DNA from 2 places in the Streptomyces sp. NPDC037100 genome. Region 1 is predicted to be linked to the other one. Evidence: riboswitches for the same ligand, from Rfam matches in the RefSeq annotation. Region 1 holds a riboswitch; the other holds the start of a gene.
The links. A riboswitch is a leader RNA that binds a small molecule or an ion and turns the genes downstream of it on or off. The one in region 1 is predicted to bind S-adenosylmethionine.

Region 1 (9,683 bases):
GGTCGCGATGTGCCGGGCGTCGTAGCCCGGGCTGCCGGCGTGGCCGAGCTTGTAGGCGCCGCCGTAGATCCACACCATCACCGGGCGGTGGGCCGCCGGATCGGGGTCGGGGGTCCAGACGTTGACCGTGAGCCAGTCGTCTCCCTGGGGCACGTCGATCATGGCCGGGCCGCCCATCAGGCCGAGGTCCTGCGGGGGCGGCGGGCCGAAGGCGTACGCGTCGCGTATGCCGTCCCAGGTCTCTGCGGGGCGCGGGGCCTGGAAGCGGGCCTCGCCCACCGGGGGCGCTGCGAAGGGGATGCCGCGGAAGACGGCGAGTCCCTCCTCCTGCCGTCCGCGTACCGCGCCGGCGGTGGTGCGCACCACCGGGCCGGGCTGCTCGGAAGGGCCGCCCGGCGAGGGGCGGGAGTCGGTCGTCGTCATCTGCGGGTCTCCTCACGGGGTGCCGGTGCACAGGCGTCCGGTCAGTCTCCTTGACTGACGCAAGCAGATCCAGGCACCCCGTTCGGAGGGGGGGGTCAGCTGAGGGTCTTCAGCGCCGCCGGGTCGTACGGGGCCAGCTCCTCGAAGCGGCCGTCGAGCACCTTCCGGGCCCACTGGGGGTCCTGGAGCAGGGCGCGGCCGATGGCGACCATGTCGAACTCGTCGCGCTCGAAGCGGTCGAGGAGGTTGTCGAGGTCGCCGACCTCGGCTCCGTGGCCCTGGAAGGACTTGAGGAAGTCGCCGCCGTCCAGGCCGACCGAGCCGACGGTGATGGTGGGCTTGCCGGTGAGCTTCTTGGTCCAGCCGGCCAGGTTCAGGTCCGAGTCGTCGAACTCGGGGACCCAGTAGCGGCGGGTGGAGGCGTGGAAGGCGTCGACACCGGCGGCGGCCAGCGGCGCGAGGATGGACTCCAGCTCCTCCGGCGTCTCGGCGAGACGGGCGCGGTAGGCCTCCTGCTTCCACTGGGAGAAGCGGAAGATGACGGGGAAGTCGGCGGAGACGGTCTCGCGGACGGCCGCGACGATCTCCTCCGAGAGCTTGGCGCGGGCGACGCGGTCGCCGCCGTAGGCGTCGGTGCGGCGGTTGGTGCCCTCCCAGAGGAACTGGTCGAGCAGGTAGCCGTGGGCGCCGTGCAGTTCGACACCGTCGAAGCCGATGCGCTCGGCGGCGGCCGCGGCCTCGGCGAACGCGCCGATGACGGCGTCGATGTCGGCCTGCGTCATGGCCTTGCCGGTGGGCTCCGTCGCGCCGATGCGCAGGCCGGAGGGGCCGACGGCCGGGGCGTCGGCGAACGGGGGCTCGCCCTGGTTGCGGACCATGCCGATGTGCCACAGCTGCGGCACGATCGTGCCGCCCGCGGCGTGCACCGCCTCGGCGACCTTCGCCCAGCCCGCGAGCTGCTCGTCGCCGTGGAAACGCGGCACGCTGTCGCTCTGCCCGGCCGACTCGTGGCCGACGTACGTGCCCTCGGTGACGATCAGGCCGACTCCGGCGGCGGCGCGGCGCGCGTAGTACGACACGACGTCCTCGCCGGGCACGCCGCCCGGGGAGAACATGCGGGTCATCGGTGCCATCACGATCCGGTTCGGAACGGTCAGGCCGCCCAGCGATACGGGCCGGGACAGGATTTCGGCGGCGCGGGAGGCGGCGTCGGTCACGGGGGGCTCCTCGGGATACCGGACAGTGCGCACATGCCGATCAGTATGTGCACACGCATAGGACCTAGTGTTCAACCACCCGGTCCGGCCCCGCCATCCCGCCCCCACTGTGATCCCGCACACGCCCGAGGGCGGCACCTCCTGTCGGAACAGGAGGTGCCGCCCTCGGTAAGGACGTTGATCAACCCTTGGGTCGATCAGAAGTCCATGTCACCGCCCGGCATGCCGCCACCGGCGGGCGCGGCGGCCTTCTCCGGCTTGTCGGCGATGACGGCCTCGGTGGTGAGGAACAGCGCGGCGATGGAGGCGGCGTTCTGCAGGGCAGAGCGGGTCACCTTCGCCGGGTCGATGATGCCCTCGGCGATCATGTCGACGTACTCACCGGTCGCGGCGTTCAGGCCGTGGCCGACGGTGAGGTTGCGGACCTTCTCCACGACGACGCCGCCCTCGAGACCACCGTTGACGGCGATCTGCTTCAGCGGGGCCTCCAGCGCGAGCTTCACGGCGTTGGCGCCGGTCGCCTCGTCACCGTCGAGCTCCAGCTTCTCGAAGACCTGGGAGGCCTGCAGCAGGGCCACGCCACCACCGGCGACGATGCCCTCCTCGACGGCCGCCTTGGCGTTGCGCACGGCGTCCTCGATGCGGTGCTTGCGCTCCTTGAGCTCCACCTCGGTGGCGGCACCGGCCTTGATGACCGCGACACCGCCGGCGAGCTTCGCCAGGCGCTCCTGCAGCTTCTCGCGGTCGTAGTCCGAGTCGCTGTTCTCGATCTCGGCGCGGATCTGGTTGACCCGGCCGGCGACCTGGTCGGCGGAGCCGGCACCGTCGACGATGGTGGTCTCGTCCTTGGTGATGACGACCTTGCGGGCCTTGCCCAGCAGGTCGATCGTGGCGTTCTCCAGCTTGAGGCCGACCTCCTCGGAGATCACCTCGCCGCCGGTGAGGATGCCGATGTCCTGCAGCATCGCCTTGCGGCGGTCGCCGAAGCCCGGGGCCTTGACGGCGACGGACTTGAAGGTGCCGCGGATCTTGTTCACGACCAGCGTCGACAGGGCCTCGCCCTCGACGTCCTCGGCAATGATCAGCAGCGGCTTGCCCGACTGCATGACCTTCTCCAGGAGCGGGAGCAGGTCCTTGACGTTCGAGATCTTGGAGTTCGCGATCAGGATGTACGGGTCGTCGAGGACGGCCTCCATACGCTCCATGTCGGTCGCGAAGTACGCCGAGATGTAGCCCTTGTCGAAGCGCATACCCTCGGTGAGCTCCAGCTCCAGACCGAAGGTCTGGGACTCCTCGACGGTGATGACGCCTTCCTTGCCGACCTTGTCCATGGCCTCGGCGATGAGCTCGCCGATCTGGGTGTCGGCGGCGGAGATGGAGGCCGTGGAGGCGATCTGCTCCTTGGTCTCGACGTCCTTCGCCTGCTCCAGCAGGGCGGCGGAGACGGCCTCGACGGCCTTCTCGATACCGCGCTTGAGGGCCATCGGGTTGGCGCCGGCGGCTACGTTGCGCAGGCCTTCCTTGACCAGGGCCTGGGCGAGCACGGTCGCGGTGGTCGTACCGTCACCGGCGACGTCGTCCGTCTTCTTGGCGACTTCCTTGACCAGCTCGGCGCCGATCTTCTCGTACGGGTCCTCGAGCTCGATCTCCTTGGCGATGGAGACACCATCGTTGGTGATCGTGGGCGCGCCCCACTTCTTCTCGAGGACGACGTTGCGGCCCTTGGGGCCGAGCGTCACCTTCACGGCGTCCGCGAGCTGGTTCATGCCGCGCTCGAGGCCGCGCCGCGCCTCCTCGTCGAACGCGATGATCTTGGCCATGTGAAGTGGTCCCTCCAGGACTGGGGGTGATTACTTCGGACCGCGCCCGCGCCCGCGACGGACGGCTCGCTTGCCTCGTGGGTTCCTTCCCCACCTGGCCTGCGGGCCTCACCGACCCGGTCCTTACGTTGTCACTCTCACCTTCAGAGTGCTAACGCAATGATTAGCACTCGACCCCTGCGAGTGCAAGCTCCTGCCAGGGATCGGGCGGGGTCGTCAGCCGCCCGCGAACACCGTCCGGCAGGGCTTTCGAACAGGCCGAAGGGCCCGCACCCCGGGGGGTACGGGCCCTTCTGAGAAGACCGGTCGCTTGAGCGTTGGTCGTGGTGCGCGTTCAGGCAGAGACGCGAACCATGTCGGCCTGCGGTCCCTTCTGACCCTGCGAGATCTCGAACTCGACCCGCTGGCCCTCTTCAAGGGTGCGGTAGCCGTCCATCTGGATCGCGCTGTAGTGGACGAAAACATCCGCACCACCGTCGACCGCGATGAAGCCGTACCCCTTCTCCGCGTTGAACCACTTGACGGTGCCCTGAGCCATGCCTAACTCCCCTATTACTGGCCCTTGCACAGATCCACACTTCGCGGACCCGGGTCAGACCTCACCCCCCACGGTTGGGGGCGTGCGCCGGAACGCGTCGACCGCGGCTGAATGTATCTGTCCAACTGCCGTCTGCAACAGGTCAATCGGACGAGAATTCTGGACGCGCAGGGTCCGGAATGTGGGGAGAATTCGCCCGAATTCAGGGCAAGTCGGACCACGCAAAGGGAACAAAAGCCTCAAAAGACATACACACTTTGGCTACATCTTGTCGGGCTCGGAGCAGGAATTCAGGGTTCCGATCAGAGGATCAGGACCGCGTTCCCCAACTGTACCCCGCTCAACCACACAGAATTGCCCCCTCCGCTTCTCTCACGGAGGGGGCAATTCGATAAACTCTCAGTTACCTTCGTTACCGAAGGTAACAATCAAGCCGGTCGACCGGTTCAGCCGCCGGCGACGGCGGGAATGATCGACACACCGGCACCGTCCGGCGTCGCCGTCTCAAGACCCTGCTCGAACCGCACGTCGTCGTCGTTGACGTAGACGTTGACGAACCGCCGCAGCTTGCCCTGATCGTCCAGCACCCGGGCGGCGATCCCGGTGTGGTTCTTCTCCAGATCGGCGATGACCTCACCGAGGTTCGCCCCTTCGGCGGCGACCTCGGCCTGCCCACCGGTGTAGGTACGCAGGATGGTGGGGATGCGGACGGTGACGCTCATGACTTCAAAACCTCCGGTTTCGATTGAAGCTACGGCTGGGCCGCGCGCATAGGGGCGCGGGGCTGTGTCGATCTGCGGCTCCGCCGCGTGGGCGCGACCAGCCCCCACCGGCCCGCAGCGAACAACGACTCTCAGACGAGCCCGGCCTCACGGAACGACTCGAGGTTGGGGCGAATGGTCGCTGTCAGACCCGTGCCCGCCACCGCGTCCAGCGTCTTGAGGCCATCCCCGGTGTTGAGCACCACCGTCGTCTTCGACGGATCCAGCACCCCGCTCTCGATCAGCTTCTTGGTGACACCCACGGTCACCCCACCGGCGGTCTCCGCGAAGATCCCCTCGGTCCGCGCAAGGATCTTGATCGCGTCGACGACCTGCTCGTCGTCGACGTCCTCCACCGCCCCACCGGTCCGCCGCGCGATGTCCAGCACGTACGGCCCGTCCGCCGGATTGCCGATCGCCAGCGACTTGGCGATGGTGTCCGGCTTCTGCGGGCGCACCACGTCGTGCCCGGCCTTGAACGCCGTGGACACCGGCGAACAGCCGAGCGCCTGCGCACCGAAGATCTTGTACGGCTTGTCCTCGACCAGACCGAGCTTGATCAGCTCCTGCAGACCCTTGTCGATCTTCGTGAGCTGCGAGCCGGAGGCGATCGGCACCACGAGCTGGTCCGGCAGCTGCCAGCCGAGCTGCTCACAGATCTCGTACGCCAGGGTCTTGGAACCCTCCGCGTAGTACGGCCGCAGGTTGACGTTGACGAAGCCCCAGCCCTCACCGGCCGGGTCGCCGATCAGCTCGGAGCAGAAGCGGTTCACGTCGTCGTAGTTGCCCTCGATGCCGACGAGCTCGCCGCCGTAGATCGCGGCCATGACGACCTTGCCCTGCTCCAGGTCGTGCGGGATGAACACGCAGGAGCGGAATCCGGCGCGGGCCGCGGCGGCACCCACGGCGCCGGCGAGGTTGCCGGTGGAGGAGCAGGAGAGCGTGGTGAAGCCGAAGGCGCGGGCGGCCTCCAGGGCCTGGGCGACGACGCGGTCCTTGAAGGAGTGCGTCGGGTTGCCGGAGTCGTCCTTCACGAACAGCTTGCCGGCGTCGACACCGAGCTCGCGCGCGAGGTTGTCGGCCTTGACGAGCGCGGTCCAGCCCGGGTTGATGTTCGGCTTGTCCGCCACGTCGGCCGGGACGGGCAGCAGCGGGGCGTAGCGCCAGATGTTCGCGGGTCCCGCTTCGATGCGCTTGCGGAGCTCTTCGGTGTCGTAGGCCGAGAAGTCGTAGGCGATCTCCAGCGGGCCGAAACACTCCTCGCACGCGAAGACCGGGCCGAGGGGCACGCGGTGACCGCACTCGCGGCAGCTCAGCGCGGCGGCGGGGCCGAGGTCTACGGTGGATTCGGTGGTGCTTGCAACAGTCTGCGCAGCCATGTGAGGCGAGGCCCTTTCTCCTCATCTTCCTCACGACGCATCTCGCCGTGAGACGGATTTGGCACCTTCCCGAGCCGGGAGCCTCGCGCGTGTGGTCGCCAGTGACCTACGAGAACCGACTGGAGGGTTGCCGGGGCTTCAACGGGCCGTTTCCCTCTGCCCCTCTGGATGAGCTGTATGTGGTTGTAGACGGCGGGTGACCCCGGACATGCGATGGTCATCCGCCTTGTTCAAGACTGTAACCGACGACCAGGACAGTTGAGATAGTCGTCCGAACCGCGAGATGGATCACGGTCCGTCCCGCCGAGAGTACGCAGAGGAGCCGCCACGGTGCTGGAAGAAGTCGAGCGCTGGCTGAGCACCCGTTCCTGGTCAGCGAACGATCGCCCGCTCCACCAGATCCTCGCCGCCAAGCAGCGAACGGGCCAGACGGTCACCGTCGTGCTGCCCGCGCTCAACGAGGAGGCGACGGTCGGCGACATAGCCGCCGTCATCCGTCACGACCTGATGCGGCAGGTCCCGCTCGTCGACGAGCTGGTCGTCGTCGACTCGGGATCGACCGACCGTACGTCCGAGGTGGCCGCCACCGCGGGCGCGCGGGTGGTGCACCGGGACGAGATCCTCCCGCGTCTACCGGCCGTGCCCGGTAAGGGCGAGGTGCTGTGGCGTTCGCTGCACGTCACCCGCGGGGACATCGTCTGCTTCATCGACGCGGACCTCAGGGACTTCTCGTCCGACTTCGTCTCGGGGATCGTGGGCCCGCTGCTCACGGACCCGGACGTGGACCTGGTGAAGGCCATGTACGACCGCCCCCTCGCCGGCACAGCCGGGCAGGGCGGCCGGGTCACCGAGCTGATGGCGCGCCCGCTGCTCAACATGCACTGGCCGCAGCTGGCCGGCTTCGTGCAGCCGCTCGGCGGCGAGTACGCGGCCCGCCGCTCGCTGCTGGAGCAGCTGCCGTTCCCGGTCGGCTACGGCGTGGAGCTGGGCATGCTGGTGGACGCCCTGCACCTGGTGGGCCTGGACGCCCTCGCCCAGGTGGACGTGGGGGTGCGCAAGCACCGGCACCAGGACGGGCAGGCGCTGGGCCGGATGGCCGCCGCGATCTACCGCACGGCCCAGCTGCGGCTGGCGCGCGGGCATCTGATCCGGCCGTCCCTGACGCAGTTCGAACGGGGTGCGGACGGCTTCGAGCCGCGAACGTACTCCGTGGACACCGAGGAGCGTCCGCCGATGGTGGAGATCGCCGAGTACCAGGCGCGGAGAGCGGCCTGACCGGGACCGTTTTCGGCCGGACCCGGAAGATCCGCACGTTTGAGCGTTTCCGGGCCGGGCTAGGTTGAGGTCTATGGCTTCAACGTACGGTGCTGCACAGGTGCTGGTGGCCTCCAACCGTGGCCCGGTCTCGTACACGGTGGGCGAGGACGGTTCGCTGGACGCCAAGCGGGGCGGCGGCGGGCTGGTCTCCGGGCTCTCGGCGATCGGCTCGGACGCGGACACGCTGTGGGTGTGCTCGGCGCTCTCCGACGGCGACCGGGAGGCGGTGAGGCGCGGAGTCGGCGAGGACGGCGTGCGGATGCTGGACATCCCGGCCGACGTGCACGCCGACGCGTACAACGGCATCGCCAACTCGGTCCTGTGGTTCGTGCACCACATGCTCTACCAGACGCCGCTGGAGCCCGTCTTCGACGCGGAGTTCCGGCGGCAGTGGGCGTCCTACGAGGCGTACAACCGGGCGTTCGCCGAGGCGCTGGCCGAGGAGGCGGCGCGGGGCGCGGCGGTGGTGGTGCAGGACTACCACCTGTGCCTGGTGCCCGGCCTGCTCCGTGAGCTGCGCCCCGACGTCCGGATCGGGCACTTCTCGCACACACCGTGGGCGCCGGCGGAGTACTTCGCGATGCTGCCGGACGACATCCGCGCGCAGCTGGTGTGGGGGATGCTGGGCGCGGACCGGCTGGGGTTCCTCACCTGGCGCTGGGCGCAGGCGTTCATGGCGTGCGCCGGCGCCACGGACAGCGAGCGGATCTTCCCGTCGTGGCCGAGCGGCGCACCGAAGTCCGTCGAGCACACGCCGACCGGGCGTCCCCCGCAGCGCACCACGTGGATCGGCGTGCACGGCCTGGGCGCCGACGCCGACTTCCTGCGCGCCCGCGCCCACGAGGCCGACGTCGCCGAGCGGCTGGCGGCGCTGCGGGAGGAGATCGGCCCTGCTCCGGACGGCGGCGCCCGCCGCACCATCGTCCGGGTCGACCGCACCGAGCTGTCGAAGAACATCGTGCGCGGCCTGCTGGCGTACCGTCAGCTGCTCGACGACCACCCCGAGTGGCGCGAGCGCGTGGTGCACGTCGCCTTCGCCTACCCCTCCCGGCAGGACCTCGCGGTGTACCGGGACTACACGGCCGAGGTGCAGCGGCACGCGGACGAGATCAACGCCGAGTACGGCACGCCGGGCTGGAAGCCGGTCGTACTGCACGTCAAGGACGACTTCGCCCGCTCGCTGGCCGCCTACCGGCTGGCCGACGTGGCCCTCGTGAACCCCATCCGCGACGGCATGAACCTCGTCGCCAAGGAGGTCCCGGTCGTCTCCGACACCGGCTGCGCGCTGGTGCTGTCGCGGGAGGCCGGGGCCCACGAGGAGCTGGGCGAGGACGCGATCACGGTGAACCCCTACGACGTGACGGGCACGGCGACGGCCCTGCACGAGGCGCTGTCGATGCGCCCGGAGGAACGCGCCGAACGCACCAAGCACCTGGCCGCGGCGGCGACGGCCCTGCCACCGGCCCAGTGGTTCCTGGACCAGCTGGAAGCGTTGCGGGGCGAGGGCGGATGAGCAGCCAGACGGGCGGGGGCGCCACGCACGACTCGCCGGCCGAACGGCAGCGGCAGCGGCAGGACGAGCCGGTCGGGCCGGCCGAGGGCGGTGCCACGACCCGGCCGGGCGGGCCGGGCGGGCCGGACGCTCCCGGCCGGCCCGAGCGGCAGCGGCAGGACGAGCCGGCCGGGCCGGCCGGGCGCGGTGCCACGACCCGGCCGGGCGGGCCGGGCCGGCCGGACGCTCCCGGCGCCGAGCCCCTGCCCACACCCGTCACACGGGACGGGCAGGAGGGGCTCGCCGCCCTCCTCGCGCGCCCCGGCAAGGCACTGATCGCCCTTGACTTCGACGGGACGCTCGCGCCGATCGTGGCCGATCCGGAGCGGGCCCGGGCTCACCCCGAGGCACTCCCCGCGCTGGCCGCGCTCGCGCCGAAGGTGGCCGCCGTGGCGGTGATCACCGGCCGGCCCGCCGAGGTCGCGGTGCGCAACGGCGGTTTCGCGGACGCCCCGGGTCTCGAGCACCTCGTCGTCCTCGGCCACTACGGCGCCGAGCGCTGGGACGCCCGCAGCGGCAAGATCACCGCACCCGACCCGCACCCCGGTGTCGACGCGGTCCGCGCCGAGCTGCCCGGGCTGCTCGAAGGGAGCGGGACCTGGGTGGAGGACAAGGGCCGGGCGGTGGCCGTGCACACCCGCCGGGCCGCGGACCCGCAGGCCGCCTTCGAGGCCCT
Region 2 (9,683 bases), on a different contig from region 1:
GAACGTCGTCGGCATGCCGCTGCTGCCGGTCTACATGGCCAAGGCCGGAGGCTTCTTCTTCCTGGTCTTCGGTGTCATCTCGGCCCTCGCCGCGATCGCGACGATCAACCCGATCTGGGTCCTCGGCCCGTACCGGCCCGACCAGGTGTCGACCGGTGCCCAGCCCGACTGGTACATGGGCTTCGCCGAAGGCCTGATCCGTGCGATGCCGGGCTGGGAGATCAACATCTGGGGCCACACCCTCGTCCTGGGCGTGTTCATCCCGCTGGTGCTCTTCGGTGTGTTCCTCGCGATCATCGCCCTCTACCCGTTCATCGAGTCGTGGGTCACCGGGGACAAGCGCGAGCACCACATCCTGGACCGTCCGCGCAACGCCCCGACCCGCACCGGTGTCGGTGTCGCGTGGGTCACCGGCTACATCATCATGCTGATCGGCGGTGGCAACGACATCGTCGCCACGCACTTCCACCTGTCGATCAACTCGGTCACCTGGTTCGTCCGGATCGGGTTCTTCCTCGGCCCGGTCATCGCCTTCGTCGTCACCAAGCGCATCTGCCTCGGCCTGCAGCGCCGGGACAAGGAGAAGGTGCTGCACGGCCGCGAGTCGGGCATCATCAAGCGCCTGCCGCACGGTGAGTTCATCGAGGTGCACGAGCCGCTCAGCCAGGAGCAGATGTACACGCTCACGGCGCACGAGCAGTACCAGCCGGCCGAGATCGGCCCGACGGTCGACGAGAACGGTGTCGAGCGCAAGGTGAAGGGCTCCGAGAAGCTGCGCGCCAAGCTCAGCGACGCCTACTACGGCGAGGGCGCCCAGATCCCGAAGCCCACCGCCGAGGAGTACCGGGAGATCACGAGCGGCCACGGCCACCACTGATCACTGCTTCGCCACGCCACAGAAGGGCCCCGTCCGGTGTTCGGACGGGGCCCTTCGCGGTGTCCCCGGCTGGATAGGGTGGACCCTGTTGAGATTCCCGTCCCGCTGTGCGGGACGGCCGACCCTGGAGCGGCTTATGAGCGCTGTGACCCCCGCTGGAGGCGACACCGCGGCGGGCCGCTCCTGGCCCCGGCTGCTGAACGGCCTGCTGGACGGCAGGCACCTGAGCGCCGACGACACCGCCTGGGCGATGGACCGGATCATGCGCGGCGAGGCGACCGAGGCGCAGATCGCCGGGTTCGTCGTAGCGCTGCGCGCCAAGGGCGAGACCGTCGAGGAGATCAACGGCCTCGTCCGCACGATGTACGCGCACGCCAACGTGATCGAGGTGCCCGGGGCGACGGTCGACATCGTCGGCACCGGCGGTGACGGCGCGAAGACGGTCAACATCTCCACGATGTCCTCGATCGTCGTCGCCGGCACCGGCGCGAAGGTCGTCAAGCACGGCAACCGGGCCGCGTCCTCGGCGTCCGGGGCCTCCGACGTACTGGAGAAGCTCGGGGTCAACCTGGAGCTGCCGCTGCACCGGGTCGCGGAGGTCGCCGAGGAGGCGGGGATCACCTTCTGCTTCGCGGTGAAGTTCCACCCGGCGCTGCGCCACGCGGGCGCGGCCCGCGGCCAGTTGGGCATCCGCACGGTGTTCAACGCCCTCGGCCCGCTCACCAACCCGGCCCGGGTCCGCGCCCAGGCGGTCGGTGTGGCGGACCCGCGCATGGCGCCGATCGTCGCGGGCGTCTTCGCCGAGCGCGGCAACTCCTCCCTGGTCTTCCGGGGCGACGACGGCCTCGACGAGCTGACCACCACGGCCACGTCCCGGGTGTGGACCGTCCGGGACGGCGAAGTGACCGAGGAGGCCTTCGACCCGCGTGACGTGGGCCTCGAACTGGTCCCCGTGGAGGCGCTGCGCGGCGCGGACGCCTCCTACAACGCCGAGGTCGCCCGGCGGCTGCTGGACGGCGAGACCGGGCCGGTGCGGGACGCGGTGGTGCTGAACTCGGCGGCGGCGCTGGTGGCCTTGGAGCCGACGGAGGCGCCCCTGGCCGAGCAGATCCGGGCCAAGATGGCGAAGGCGGCCGAGTCGATCGACTCGGGGGCGGCCAAGCGCACGCTGGAGCGCTGGGTGGCCGCGAGCAACGCGTAGCGGTCCCGTGTGCGAAAGGACCGGCGTCCCGCGATCCGGACTCGGGTTGCGGGGCGCCGATCTTTTCCCGTACGTTCTTGACCAGGTCATGAGTGACAGTCATGAGGCCCCGGCCGACTGTCCGGCAACCCTCCGTCCGTGGCGGGGTGCCCCGGGTGAAGACCGGGCCGTAGGCAGCGAGGTCTACGGCAAGCACGTGACGAGGAGTCTTCCGTGAACCAGCGAATGCGATAGGGCCGCAGAGCCCCGCCTCCGCATCCCCTCTTCTTTCACCCCCGCTTGAGCCGTACGCGCTCGCGGGCGGATTCCACCTGCCTTCACGGGAGTTCCGTCATGTCTGTCTCCGCCGTTGCCGCCGCGCAGTCCGTTTGTGCCCCGCTGCCCGTTCTGGGCCGGGATATCACCGTTCCGCTCGTGACCGGTGGTGAGGTCACCTACGCCGCGCTCGACTACGCCGCCAGCGCCCCGGCGCTCCAGCGGGTCTGGGACGACGTCGCCGCCTACGTGCCGTACTACGGCAGCGTGCACCGCGGTGCCGGGTACCTGTCCCAGCTGTCGACCGACCTGTTCGAGAACGCCCGCCGCACCGTGGCCGAGTTCCTCGGCTGCCGCGAGGACGACCAGGTCGTGTTCACCCGGTCCACCACCGACTCCCTCAACCTCCTCGCCGCCGCGCTCCCCGCCGACTGCCAGGTCTTCGTCTTCGAGACCGAGCACCACGCCTCCCTGCTGCCCTGGCGGGACGCCCGGGTCACCTGCCTCGACGCCCCGCGCACCCCCCGGCAGGCCGTCGAGACCCTGGAACGCGCCCTCGCCGACCGCGACCCTTACGGGCCGGCCCTGGTGTGCGTCACCGGCGCCTCCAACGTCACCGGCGAGCTGTGGCCCGTGCGGGAGCTCGCGGCCGCCGCGCACGCCCACGGCGCGCGGATCGTGCTGGACGCCGCCCAGCTGGCCCCCCACCACCCCGTGTCCGTCGCGGACCTCGAGGTCGACTGGGTCGCCTTCTCCGGGCACAAGCTGTACGCGCCCTTCGGCTCGGGCGTCCTGGCCGGGCGGGCCGACTGGCTGCGCGCGGCCGAGCCGTACCTCGCGGGCGGCGGCGCCAGCCGCAAGGTCAGCCGGCGCGAGGACGGGGGAGTGGACGTGGAGTGGCACGACAGCGCCGCCCGCCACGAGGCCGGCTCGCCCAACGTCATCGGCGCCTACGCCGTCGCCTCGGCCTGCAAGGCGCTGAGCGAGGCGGGCTTCGACACCCTCGTCGCCCGTGAGCAGCACCTGGTCCGCACGGTGCGCGACTCTCTCGCCGACGTCCCCCAGGTGCGGTTCCTGTCCCTCTTCGGGGACGACGCGCCGCGCGTCGGCGTGCTCTCCTTCGTCGTCGAGGGCTGGAACAGCTCCCACTTCGCCGCCGCCCTGTCCGCCGAGTACGGCATCGGCGTACGGGACGGACTGTTCTGCGCCCACCCGCTGCTGCGCACGCTGCTCGGCAGCGACCCGCAGGCACAGGGCGAGTGCGGGTCGCCCGAGGCCGAGCCCGGGGAGAAGTCGCTCAACGCCATCCGGGTCAGCTTCGGCGCCGGCACGCCGGACGAGCACGTGGAGCGGTTCGTGCGGGCGGTGAAGGAGCTCGTGACGGACGGGGCGAAGTGGAACTACCGCACGCAGGACGGCCGCTGCGTGCCGGACACCTCCGCCTGAGCCGGTCGTCGCCGGGCGGTGGCGCCGGGGGCGGCGGCTGCCGGGACGGGGGCTAGTTGTCCAGCCCGATCGAGAACGCCGCCTCCAGGTCGTGCTGCGAGTACGTGCGGAACGCCACGTGCGTGTCGGTTCCCTCCACGCCGGGGATCTTGCTGATCCGGCCCGGGATGACCTCCGCCAGCTCCTCGTGCTCCTTCACCCGGACCATCGCGATCAGGTCGTAGGTGCCGGTGACGGAGAAGACCTCGCTGACGCTGTCGAGCGCCGCGATCGACTCGGCGATCTCGGGGATCCGGTCCACGCTGGTCTTGATGAGGACGATCGCGGTGATCACGGCTGGTTCTCTCCCTCGGGGGCCGGAGCAGGGGCGGCCTTCACTCTAGTGGGGCCGGTGGGGCGGCCGTAGCGGACCGACGCGTAGCCGAAGCCCAGCCCGAATCCGATCAGGTGGGCGAGGTAGGCCACCCCCGGCCCGTCCGAGGCCCGCCCGGCCGCCAGCCACTGCAACGCCGCCCAGAACGGCAGGACGACCCATGCCGGGAAGCGCACCGGCAGGAAGAACAGAAACGGCAGGAGACTGGTCACCCGGGCCCGGGGGAACAGGTACAGGAATGCACCGAGGACCGCCGAGATCGCCCCCGAGGCACCGACCAGGGACTGCTCGGAGTCCGCGTTGACGACGGCGTAGCCCAGCAGGGCCAGGTAGCCGCAGCCGACGTAGAACAGGATGAACTGCACCCGGCCCATCCGCTCCTCGGTCATCGCCCCGAAGACGTAGAGGAAGAGCATGTTGCCGAGCAGGTGGACCCAGCTGCCGTGGACGAAGAGGGCCGTCGCGGGGGTGAGGGCCGACCCGGCGGACCCGTCGAACAGTTCTGCGGGGATCACTCCCCAGTGCCGGAAGTAGGCCCGCTGCACGGCGAGCACCTCGTCGCCGGTGCCGTACGCCGGATTGAGTCCCGAGGCGGGCCCGGCCAGGAAGACCAGGCAGCACAGGGCGATCAGTGCGTACGTCACCGGCGCCGAGGAGCCCCGGACCGATCGGCCGGCCCGGATGATCGACGCGCTCCACTTGCTGATCATGAACACAGAGCATGACGTAACCGGACGCAACCGCACAGACCGCCTCGCCGCCGTGGACGCACGGGCGGCGAGGACCCGCCAGGCCGTAGGGTTACGAGCCACACGCACCGGGGATGCCGGTCGCGTCACGGACACTAGAAGGAAAGAGAACAGGTCACGATGACGGTTCCCCTGCCGACCGCCGAGACGCGGTGGCGCTGCACCCTCTGCGGCAACCTCACGAGGTTCGACGTGACCCGCTCGTCGAAGGTCGTCGAGTACGTGCACCTCGACCTGGCCGGAGAGCCGAAGGTCGAGGAGCGCGAGGTGCTCAGTGAGACCATCGAGTCGGTGCGCTGCCGCTGGTGTAACGCGGTGGACCAGGTGGAACTCGTGGACAGGCCGGGCTCCGGCTCCTGACGATGGGGGTCCCCGCGCTCGAGCGAAGTCGAGAGTGGGGGAGGGCCCCGCACAGCATTGGGGTGTGACGGATGGTGGAGACCACGGGCGGGGGGCCGGGCGACGGCGCCGCCGAGGTGCTCGACCGTCCGCTGCCCGACGGCGTGCGCCGCAGAGTGGTGCAGATCGTCTCCGACGGTTTCGGCTCGCTGACGGTCGGCGAGCTGCCCGCGCAGCTCAGGCAGTACGCCCGGTTCGCGCCGAACCGGCGGGCGAAGTTCGCCGGCAACGCGATGGCGGCCGCCCTGGAGACGGATCCGCTGTTCCGGCAGCGCATCGGGGAGAAGCTCAGAGAGGCGCAGCCGGAGCTGGCCGGCGCCCTCGACTCAGGCTCCCCGCCCCCGGCCGCGGACCCGCTCGACGTGGCGGCCGCGGCCTACGTACTGCGGCCACCCGGCTGGGTGAAGCTGGTGGCCGCCGCCGGTGAGGAGGCCCAGCGGGCCGACGCCGAACGCGCCGACGAGGAGAGCCGGGCCGAACTGGAGCGGCTGCGCGCCGAGCTCGACCGGGCCCGTGACACCACCCGGGCCGAGACCGAGCGGCTGCGCACGGAGCTGGAATCGGCCAAAAGGGAAACCGAGGTGCTGCACCGCAAGCTGCGCGCCGCCCTCAGTGACGTCAAGCGCGGCGAGGCCGCCCTGCGCAAGGCGCACGGCGAGATCGACGCCGTCCGTGCCGAGGGGCAGGCCCAGGTGTCCGCCGCCGAGAGCGAGACCCGGCGGCTCAAGGCCCGGCTGGGGGAGACCGAAGCCGCCCTGGAGGCCGCGCGGCGGGCGGCCCGCGAGGGCCGCAGCGTCGAGGACATGCGGGTACGGCTGCTGCTGGACACCCTCCTCGACGCGACCCAGGGCCTGAGACGTGAACTGGCACTGCCGCCGGTGTCGGTGCGGCCCGCCGAGACCGTGGACGCCGTCGAGCCGGGCCGGATGAGCCCGAAGGACATCGCCGCCCGCGCGCTCTCCGAGAACGACCCGCAGGTCCTCGACCAGCTGCTGGCGCTGCCGCAGGCCCATCTGGTCGTCGACGGCTACAACGTCACCAAGACCGGCTATCCGCAGATGCCGCTGGAGAAGCAGCGCCTGAGGCTGCTCGGGCAGCTCTCCCAACTTGCCGCGCAGAGCGGCGCCGAGGTGACCTGTGTCTTCGACGGCGCCGAGCTCGCCGCACCGGTGCTGCTGGCCCCGCCGCGCGGCGTACGCGTGCTGTTCTCGAAGCCGGGCGTCACCGCCGACGAGCTGATCCGCCAGCTGGTGCGCGCCGAACCGCCGGGGCGTCCGGTCATCGTGGCGTCCACCGACCGCGAGGTCGCCGACGGCGTGGCCCGGGCCGGCGCCCGCCCGGTGGCCTCGGCCATGCTGCTCAAGCGCCTTTCGCGCGCCTAAGGGGCGTACGCCCGCTGTGTAACTTCCGGGCGTGATGCCCGGATTGGTGAGGCCTGTGAGCCACGGTGAGTCAAGTGGGTCTCACCGCCTGTGAGTCCAGGGGAAAAGTTGGCCTACCGTGACGCAATTTTTCATCTGAGGATTTGAACTGATCACAGGAAGGTCACTAGGGTCAGGCCCAACCTCCGCTCGGGTGATCACTCATCGGGAGAGACGGCGGAGGGGCCAGAAGGAGCTTTTCACCCGTGGCGTCCCACCGTCGTCCGAAGCAGCCGAGCCGCGCACGTGTGACCGTGCTGACCACAGCCGCCGCCGCTGCCGTCGCCTTCAGCTCGCAGGCCGCCAACGCGGCCCCCAGTGAGAAGCCGAGCAAGGACGAGGTCAAGGCCAAGGTCGACAAGCTCTACGAAGAGGCCGAGCAGGCCACCGAGAAGTACAACGGGGCCAAGGAGAAGCAGGAGAAGCTCCAGAAGGAGATCTCCACCATCCAGGACAACGTGGCCCGCGGCCAGGAGGAGCTCAACGAGCTTCGCGACAGCCTGGGTCTCGCCGCCGCCTCGCAGTACCGCACCGGCTCCATCGACCCCTCGGTCCAGCTGTTCCTCTCCGCCAACCCCGAGGACTACCTCGACAAGGCCTCCACGCTCGACCAGTTGAGCAGCCAGCAGGTCGAGGCGCTGAAGAAGGTCCAGGAGAAGCAGCGCGAACTCGCCCAGGAACGCGCCGAGGCCTCCGAGAAGCTCAAGGACCTCGCCTCCACCCGGACCGAACTGGGCAAGAAGAAGAAGGAAGTCCAGGGCAAGCTCTCCTCCGCGCAGAAGCTGCTCAACAGCCTCACCGCCGCCGAGAAGGCCGAACTCGCCGCCGAGCAGAGCCGCGCCAGCCGGGCCAGCGAGCGCGACGCCCTCACGGCCGACGCCCCGCCCAGCTCGGGCCGTGCCGCCGCCGCCTTCGCCTTCGCCCAGAGCCAGCTCGGCAAGCCCTACGTCTACGGCGCCACCGGCATGAGCTCCTACGACTGCTCCGGCCTCACCTCCCGGGCCTACGCCGCCGCCGGCGTGCAGATCCCGCGCACCTCCGAGGCACAGACCGGAGCCGGCACCAAGATCTACTCGGTCAGCCAGCTCAAGGTCGGCGACCTGGTCTTCTTCTTCAACGACCTGCACCACGTCGGCCTCTACGCCGGCAACGGACAGATCATCCACGCCCCGCGCACCGGCACGGTCGTCCGCTACGAGTCGATGGACACCATCGGCGGCCCGTTCATGTTCGGCGTCCGGGTCTGATACCGGTCCTCGTCGAGATCCCCCGGATTCCTCTCGGGGTCCTCAAGATCAGGACACCGTGTCCGCCGTTCGGGCGAATCGCGACCGGCCCGAGTGAGCCCACGCCCCGCCATTGACCTGCGTCAGCGGCGGGGCGCAGTGCTGGATACCCCCGGATGGTCGTTGGCGGCCCCCTGTCACAGGGCTACTGTCTGCCGCGTTCCAAGTCCGCCAGCGGAAGGAGAGCGGCTTCCCGTGGGGTCCCATCGCCGCCTTGCACCGTCCGGGTTCGACCGGGGCGCCGGTGCCGCCGTCAGCATCCTGTCCGTCGCGGCCGCCGCCCTGGGCACGGTACCCGCCGGCGCCGCACCGCACGACGACGCCCGGGCCACGGTGGATCGGCTCTACGAGCAGGCCGAGAAGGCGACCGAGGCGTACAACGAGGCCGACGAGCGCGCCGACGAACTGCGCGAGGAGGCCGGCACCGCCCGGGACCGCATCGCCCGGCAGCAGCAGCGCGTCAACAACCTGCGCGAGTCCCTCGGTTCACTCGCCGGCGCCCAGTACCGTTCGGGCGGCATCGACCCGTCCCTCGCCCTGCTGCTCTCCGACGACCCGGACGACTACCTCGACCACGCGTCCCGGCTGGACCGCCTCACCGCCCGCCAGGCCGGTGAGCTGAAGGAACTCCAGGACGCCTTGCGCGAACTCGCCCAGGACCGCGAGGAGGCCGCCGGGAAGCTCCGCGAACTGGAGAAGAGCCGCAAGGCCGTCGCCGCCCACAAGAAGACCGTGGAGCGGAAACTCGCCACGGCCCGGCGACTGCTCAACTTGCTGCCGCAGGCCGAGCGCGACGCCTACGGCCGGGCCTCCCGCTCCAGCCGCGCGGGCATGCCCGACCTCGGCGATGCCACCGCCGCCTCGGGACGCGGGTCCGCCGCCGTCGCCGCCGCCCGCAGCGCACTCGGCAGACCCTACGTCTGGGGCGCCAACGGGCCCTCCGGCTTCGACTGTTCGGGCCTGATGCAGTGGTCGTACGCCCAGGCCGGGGTCTCGCTGCCGCGCACCTCGCAGGGCCAGCGGTACGCCGGCCGGCAGGTCCCGCTGTCCGAGGCGCGCCCCGGAGACCTGGTCGTCTACCGGGGCGACGCCAGCCATGTCGGGATGTACATGGGCAACGGCCAGGTCATCCACGCGCCCTACCCCGGCGCGCCCGTGCGCTACGACCCGGTCGGGATGATGCCCGTCTCCTCGGTCACGAGGGTCTGACCGGCGCGGCCCGGCGCCCGTACGATCGGGGACGTGGCTGGTCGAAGGTCTGGTGCTGCGGCAGGCAAGGTCCGCCCGTCGAGGAGCGGCGTCCGGCGCGTGCTCTCGGCGTGCCGGCCGGAAGCCCTCGTACCGGGTGTACTTGGGCTTTCGTCCGGTGCGGAGAGTGAGGGTGCCCCCTGCTCGAAGAGCTCGGGGAAGCGTGCCGGGCGTCGCCGCGGGGCGAACGATGCCTGCCGCGGCACCGGGTCCGCGCTGGTGGTGCTCGTCGTGCTGCTCGTCGCCCTGGCCGGGTGCGGCGGGCGGTCCACGGCCGACAGTGCCACGGCCGACGTCCAGCGCCTCCTGGACCGGCGGGCCGCCGCCGTCCTGGACCGCGACGAGCGGGCCTATGAACGGACGGGCAGAGGGACGGACTTCGCCAAGCTGCGTGCGGTGCCCGTGGCCGCGTGGTCGTACCGGGTGAC

Region 2: another riboswitch for S-adenosylmethionine. It lies ahead of ACZ7EG_RS23070 (aminotransferase class V-fold PLP-dependent enzyme); the one in region 1 lies ahead of thrC (threonine synthase).

The regions. Positions count from the first base shown of each region.
Region 1 covers NZ_JBVJSX010000004.1:510,559-520,241, forward strand. The annotation lists gene ACZ7EG_RS16560 (carboxylesterase/lipase family protein) at 1-423, opposite strand, end outside; gene ACZ7EG_RS16565 (NADH:flavin oxidoreductase) at 519-1,640, opposite strand; gene groL (chaperonin GroEL) at 1,838-3,460, opposite strand; gene ACZ7EG_RS16575 (cold-shock protein) at 3,795-3,998, opposite strand; gene ACZ7EG_RS16580 (MoaD/ThiS family protein) at 4,445-4,720, opposite strand; gene thrC (threonine synthase) at 4,852-6,138, opposite strand; SAM riboswitch class I at 6,157-6,313, opposite strand; gene ACZ7EG_RS16590 (glucosyl-3-phosphoglycerate synthase) at 6,469-7,413, shown strand; gene ACZ7EG_RS16595 (alpha,alpha-trehalose-phosphate synthase (UDP-forming)) at 7,487-8,968, shown strand; gene otsB (trehalose-phosphatase) at 9,211-9,683, shown strand, end outside.
Region 2 covers NZ_JBVJSX010000007.1:6,718-16,400, forward strand. The annotation lists gene qcrB (cytochrome bc1 complex cytochrome b subunit) at 1-877, shown strand, start outside; gene trpD (anthranilate phosphoribosyltransferase) at 1,014-2,078, shown strand; SAM riboswitch class IV at 2,163-2,279, shown strand; gene ACZ7EG_RS23070 (aminotransferase class V-fold PLP-dependent enzyme) at 2,412-3,779, shown strand; gene ACZ7EG_RS23075 (Lrp/AsnC family transcriptional regulator) at 3,832-4,113, opposite strand; gene ACZ7EG_RS23080 (rhomboid family intramembrane serine protease) at 4,110-4,862, opposite strand; gene ACZ7EG_RS23085 (hypothetical protein) at 5,022-5,261, shown strand; gene ACZ7EG_RS23090 (NYN domain-containing protein) at 5,333-6,682, shown strand; gene ACZ7EG_RS23095 (C40 family peptidase) at 6,928-7,968, shown strand; gene ACZ7EG_RS23100 (C40 family peptidase) at 8,203-9,216, shown strand; gene ACZ7EG_RS23105 (hypothetical protein) at 9,472-9,683, shown strand, end outside.